2 regions of the Pseudoalteromonas sp. QJM3NY_22 genome follow, and region 1 is predicted to be linked to the other one. Evidence: predicted binding sites of a transcription regulator. Region 1 holds the regulator's gene; the other holds the start of a gene.
What was found. Region 1 encodes NrdR, which represses ribonucleotide reductase genes. Its sites were predicted from a motif close to AAACACNANATNTNGTGTTT; they were not measured.
Positions count from the first base shown of each region.

Region 2: nrdA (class 1a ribonucleoside-diphosphate reductase subunit alpha) is a predicted target of NrdR. The motif match lies at 1,652-1,671, and genes of this name have one in related genera.

Region 1 is NZ_CM149655.1:830,274-833,696, reverse strand. It holds gene AC0VZ4_RS03705 (riboflavin synthase) at 1-403, opposite strand, end outside; gene ribD (bifunctional diaminohydroxyphosphoribosylaminopyrimidine deaminase/5-amino-6-(5-phosphoribosylamino)uracil reductase RibD) at 430-1,554, opposite strand; gene nrdR (transcriptional regulator NrdR) at 1,557-2,006, opposite strand; gene glyA (serine hydroxymethyltransferase) at 2,375-3,423, opposite strand, start outside.
Region 2 is NZ_CM149655.1:2,374,876-2,378,298, reverse strand. It holds gene nrdA (class 1a ribonucleoside-diphosphate reductase subunit alpha) at 1-1,528, opposite strand, end outside; gene AC0VZ4_RS10745 (HAD family hydrolase) at 1,941-2,621, opposite strand; gene ubiG (bifunctional 2-polyprenyl-6-hydroxyphenol methylase/3-demethylubiquinol 3-O-methyltransferase UbiG) at 2,621-3,331, opposite strand.

The sequences.
Region 1 (3,423 bases):
ACGGAATGTATTTCATTAAATTTTCTTCGGTTGTAAGCCAATACTCTGTTGCTCGAGCGTTTGCTGTAATGCTTGTAATCGTTGCTATGCCATCAACATGGCCAGATACTAAATGACCGCCTAAACGCGAAACAGGTTGCATGGCTTTTTCAAGATTCACCGTTTGCCCTAAAGCATAGTGAGTAAAACCGGTTAAACCAATCGTCTCGTTAGATAAATCAGCACTAAAACCGTCAATATGTTTATCAACTACGGTTAAGCAAACGCCATTGGTTGCAATGCTGTCGCCTAGCTTTACGTCTTTCATATCAAGGTCAGCACTTTGGATACGAATGGCTAAGTCGCCTTGTTTTTTTTGTAATAAAGCAATTTTGCCTGTGGCTTCTATTATCCCAGTAAACATAGCGCTACTCTTTTTATTAAGTGATTTTAATGAGTTTTTAACGCGGTGATACGTAAGTCGTCACCAATGCGCGCACATTCATTAAATGTTAAATCAACGGTGTTTTGCATACTCGTCAATTCAGGAAAATTAACTAAACTTTTTGCATCATGGCCCATTAGTTTAGGCGCTAAATAAAAAACAAACTCGTCAACTAAATTAAGCTCTGTCATTTTACCAGCAAGTGTTGCGCCAGCTTCAAGCCAAACATTATTAAACTGCAGTTGCCCAAGTTTTTCTAAAACGGCTTGTAAATCAACTTTACCGTTACTTTCACTGACTTCAATATGCTTTACAAAATGCGGCCATTGCAATGATTTATCAACCTTAATGGTAAATATAATTACATCACTTTGGATTTCAAATAAAGCAAGGTCAGGTGTTAAACGGTTTTGAGAGTCAATTATAACACGCACGGGCTGGCGAAGCGGCAAATCAGTAGGCAGTGTGCAAGGCAGCTCACTTAGTCGCACATTAAGTTTAGCATCATCGACTAACACGGTATCGGCACCGGTTAGAATAGCGCAGCTTTTCGCTCGGTATAGCTGTACGTCTTGGCGAGCAGCGGGGCTTGTGATCCACTTACTTTGCCCATTTTTAAGCGCTGTTTTACCATCAATACTTGCTGCCATTTTACAGGTCACATAAGGTAAGCCTTGTTCCATACGCTTAAAAAAGCCAACGTTAAGTGCCCGCGCTTGTGATTCAAGTAACCCATAAGCAACGTCAATACCGGCGTCGCTCAATATTTTAAGGCCTTTGCCTGCAACTTGTGGGTTTGTATCAACCATAGCGGCAATTACTTTTACTACGCCCGCCTTTTTTAAGCCTTCAGCGCACGGTGGCGTACGCCCATAATGACTACACGGTTCAAGCGTTACATAAGCCGTTGCACCTTGTGCATTTTTTCCAGCGATTGCCAGTGCATTTACTTCAGCATGACCTTGACCTGCTAATTGATGAAAACCCTCACCAATTATTTGATTATTTTTAACTAATACACAGCCAACATTAGGGTTCGGCGTGGTAGTAAACCGGCCTTTTTTGGCTAGTTCTATGGCGCGTGCCATATACATTTCGTCATGTTCAGTAAAAGTAGTTTGGCTTTGCATTGTTACTCCCCTAAGCGGGCAATTTCTTCGCCAAATTCACGTATGTCTTCAAACGAGCGATAAACAGAGGCAAATCTTACATACGCTACTTTATCGAGCTTTTTGAGGGCTTCCATAATGCATTCACCAACCAAATGGCTTGAAATTTCTCGCTCGCCTGTAGCGCGCAACTGCGATTTTATTATATTCACTACTTCGTCTACTTGCTCTGTGCTCACTGGGCGTTTTTCGAGTGCGCGATTTAAGCCATTTAATAATTTATCTTCGTTAAATGGTTCGCGGCTGCCGTCTTGTTTAATAACACGAGGCATAACCAGTTCAGCGCCTTCAAATGTAGTAAAGCGCTCATGGCAGTCGTTGCACTCACGGCGCCTGCGAACTTGATGGCCTCCACCAACAAGGCGTGAGTCAATAACTTTAGTATCTTTTGCGGTACAAAATGGACAATGCATAGCTCGGTACTTCCGTTTTAAAACAAAAAAGACCGCTAAATAGCGGTCTTTTATCTTAGCAAAAAAATAGGGCCTGTTGACCTTTCAGGATTAAATTTGTTCTATCTAGGGGCGATTTAATCGCGGCGCGAGGTTTGTAACCTAGTGGGCTAAGTAAAAACCGAGCAACAAAGAGTAAATCGCCCCTAGGACGAACCCGAAGGCAGTGCATGTTTGGCATTTATGCTGCGTTGTCGCCTATTTGTGTGGAGTAACCACACTACATAGACTCTGCCTTGCCTAAAAACCAAACATACTACTGCAAATTAAACCTCGAAAGATAAACAGGCCCCTAGCCTATGTGATCTAAATTACTGCTGCTTATGCAATTAAGCGTATACAGGTAATTTTGCACAAATTGCTTTAACTTTTTCTTTAACTTGCGCCTGTACAGATTCATCAGTGATGTTATCTAGTACGTCACAAATCCAGCCAGCAAGCTCTTTTGATTCTTCTTCTTTGAAACCACGACGAGTGATTGCAGGAGAACCAATACGCAAACCAGATGTTACAAATGGAGAACGTGGATCGTTTGGCACTGAGTTTTTATTAACTGTGATATTAGCGTTACCAAGGGCTGCGTCTGCATCTTTACCAGTAATATCTTTATCGATCAAATCGAGTAGGAATAAGTGGTTTTCAGTTTTGTCAGATACGATTTTGTAGCCGCGCTCTTGCATTACAGCAACCATTGCTTTTGCGTTTTTAACAACTTGTGTTTGGTATACTTTAAATTCTGGTTGAAGCGCTTCTTTAAATGCCACTGCTTTTGCTGCAATAACGTGACATAAAGGGCCACCTTGGCCACCAGGGAAAACTGCGCTGTTAAGCTTTTTATAGATTGCTTCGTCGCCACATGCAGAAATAATTAAACCACCACGAGGACCAGCAAGTGTTTTATGCGTAGTTGTAGTTACAACATGTGCATGAGGAACTGGGCTTGGGTAAACCCCTGCCGCAATTAAACCTGCAACGTGAGCCATATCAACAAACAGGTAAGCACCTACTTTGTCAGCAATTTCACGGAATTTAGCCCAATCAACAATACCTGAGTACGCTGAGAAACCACCAATAATCATTTTTGGTTTGTGCTCAAGTGCTAGTGCTTCAACTTGTGCGTAATCAATTTCGCCCGTTGCTTCATCTAGTCCGTATTGGATTGCATTGTAAAGCTTACCAGAGAAGCTTACGTGAGAACCGTGAGTTAAGTGACCACCATGAGCTAAGCTCATACCTAATACAGTATCGCCTGCTTCTAATAGCGCTAGAAAAACAGCAGCGTTTGCTTGCGAACCAGCATGTGGCTGTACGTTTGCGTAGTCAGAACCAAATAATTCGTTAGCACGGTCAATTGCTAATTGCTCAACAACATCTACAT
Region 2 (3,423 bases), 1.5 Mb from region 1:
GTCCCATAGTTGCATTTTTAGCAGCCGGTACAGGGTAGTCTTGGAAATCAAGTAAGTTATCAAGTGCACGTACAGCAAGCTCAGCTAATTCTTCAAGCTCATCAAGTGATTCTATTGCACCTAAGTTAAACGCAGAAAGTGTACAAAGGGCAATTTCGCCTTCTTCGTCATTTACGTTATTAAGTGGCTTAGTTGGCAATGCAATTTCTAAACATAAGTTAGATTGGCGAATAGGCGCAACTTTAGCAATGAACGGGCTGTGTGTATTACAGTGATCCACATTTTGTAAGTAAATACGACCTGTACTTGCACGTTCTTGGGCAAACATAGAGAAAAGCTCAATGGCTTTGATACGCTTTTTACGGATAGACTCGTCTTGTTCGTATTTGACGTAAAGCGCATCAAATTCTGCTTGGTCTTCAAAAAATGCATCATAAAGGCCAGGCACATCTGATGGGCTAAATAACGTAATGTAATCGTCTTTAATTAAACGAGAATACATTAATTTATTAAATTGTACGCCGTAATCTAGGTGACGAACACGGTTATCCTCTACACCACGATTATTTTTAAGTACCAGTAGGTTTTCTACTTCTAGGTGCCAAAGCGGGTAGAACAATGTTGCAGCGCCGCCACGTACACCACCTTGCGAACAACTTTTAACCGCTGTTTGAAAGTGCTTATAAAAAGGAATACAACCAGTGTGATACGCTTCGCCATTACGAATATGGCTACCTAGCGCACGAATTCGACCTGCGTTAATACCAATACCCGCACGTTGTGAAACGTACTTAACAATAGCTGATGATGTTGCATTGATTGAATCGAGGCTGTCGCCACATTCAATTAATACACATGAGCTAAATTGACGGGTAGGGGTACGAACACCAGCCATTATTGGTGTAGGCAATGAAATCTTAAATAACGATACCGCATCATAAAAACGTTTAATGTAATTAGTACGCGTTTCACGTGGGTAATCTGAAAATAAGCTTGCCGCTACTAAAATATATAAAAACTGTGCGCTTTCGTAAATTTCACCTGTTACACGGTTTTGAACGAGGTACTTACCTTCAAGCTGTTTTACAGCAGCGTAGCTGAAGTTAAGATCGCGAGAATGATCAAGGTACGCATCAAGCTCATCTAATTCTTGCTCTGTATAATCTACTAATAAGTGAGCATCATAGCGTTTATCTTCAACCATTTTAGTTACATGATCAAATAAACGTGGTGGCTCAAATTGGCCATAGGCTTTTTTACGTAGGTGGAATACAGCTAAACGCGCTGATAAATACTGGTAATCTGGCGATTCTTTTGAAATCTGATCTGCAGCTGCTTTAATAATGGTTTCGTGAATATCTTTGGTACGAATACCATCGTAAAATTGAATGTGTGATTTTAATTCAACTTGCGAAACCGAAACGTTATTTAAACCTTCGGCGGCCCATTCAATAACGCGATGGATCTTATCAAGATCAAGCGGCTCTTTACGCCCGTCACGTTTGCTTACAGATAACTGTTGGTTCATAGCTTTGCCTGTATTCCTTGGGGATTATGTATTTTGACCAATGTTTACACCTCAAATTAGCAAGGTGTAGTGCTCATTTATTATAGGTTTCACCAAATTAGTGAATTTAATTGAATAACATTTGGCCACAATATCTGGTGTTGTTCAATTTAGAGATCACAAGATAGTGTGGTCTGCATTGTTTTGCAAGGGACATAATTGCCCCTGTTTGTGGATAACTTTGGGATAACGCATTTGTGTTAGTAGACACTCACCTTCGAACAATCATTTAAGTTGAAATATGCAAAAATCAACTAATGATCTGTTAAATTTACGCATTTTAAAAATAAATTTTGACTGCTTTTTTTATCAGCAAGCTTTGCATAAAAACTAACACAATCACAATATATAGTGTTTATTAATTAACATAGCACTATATATGGTTAAAACCATCAATTGGACTTAGCCAGTTTAAATTGGCTTTCCAGCTTAATGCCTCATCTTCACTGGGAATGTAACCCCAAAGTGCAGTCGCGGTATGCATACCTGCTGCTTTGCCTGCTTGTATGTCACGCTGTGCATCACCAATGTATAAACAACGCTTTGGCTGTACTTGCATAAGCTTTGCACAATGTAGCAGTGGTAAAGGTGATGGCTTAGCCTCTGCTAAAGTGTCACCACTTATTACTACACTGGCATTTTTTAAAGCAGGAATAGCTGCAACTAAAGGATCGGTTAAAAACCCTGGTTTGTTAGTCATGATCCCCCATTTGATCTTTTTCTGATCTAGGGCGATAAGTAACGATTCAACTCCGCTGAAGCAGCGTGTGTGATTTGCTATGTTTGCAGCGTACTCGTCAATTAATTGCTTTATAAGCTCGCTTTGAGGTTGTTTGTCCCATAACGCTTTAAAACCAGCCTCTAATAATGCGCCAGCTCCGTTAGATGCAGCAGGACGGTATATATCACTACTAACAGGCTCTATTTTATTGCTAATAAGCACTGCGTTTAAAGCGGCACCTAAATCATCAGCAGTGTCGAGTAGGGTGCCGTCTAAATCAAATAAAAATGCATCGTACTCAATAAGGGGGTGGGGGGCTTGAGAGTTAGCCATTAAGCTAACTTCTCAAAATAAAGTATGTAATTTACGCTAACGTCGTTATTAAGCGTATATTGCTTTGATAGTGGGTTATAAGAAAGGCCTGTACTTGCACGAACTTTTAAACCCGCTTGCTCTGCCCATGCAATGAGCTGTGCAGGTTTTATAAACTTTTTATGGTCGTGTGTACCTTCAGGCACCATTTTTAAAAGCTTTTCAGCACCAATAATAGCGTATAAGTATGCTTTAGGTGTTTTGTTCAGGGTTGAAAAAAACACGTCTGCGCCTGGTTTGGCTAGTGCGGCTACGGCATGAATGATAGATGCCGGGTCGGGAACGTGCTCAAGCATTTCCATACAGGTTATTACATCAAAGCGCACTGGATTTTGTGAAGCAAACTCTTCTGCAGGCACTTTTATATAATCTACATTTACGCCAGTTTCTAAACTGTGCAACTTAGCAACACTTAAAGGCTCTTGCCCCATGTCGATGCCAGTTACTTTTGCGCCCATGCGCGCCATGCTTTGGCTTAAAATACCGCCACCACAGCCAACGTCGAGTGTTTCTTTATCGAATAAGCCTTGCGTTTTATTTGCTATAAAGTCTAAACGTAACGGGTTAATTTCGTGAAGAGGTTTGAATTCTCCGTCTAGGTCCCACCAACGCTCGGCGATGGCTTCAAATTTTGCTATTTCTGCGTGATCTACATTTTGATGTTCGGTCATAAGATGCTTCCTCGTCAATCTGAGGCCATTATATAGGGCTAAATTGATAAATCGCAAAGTTTTGCGCCTGTAAATTAAAATTAATTGTGATA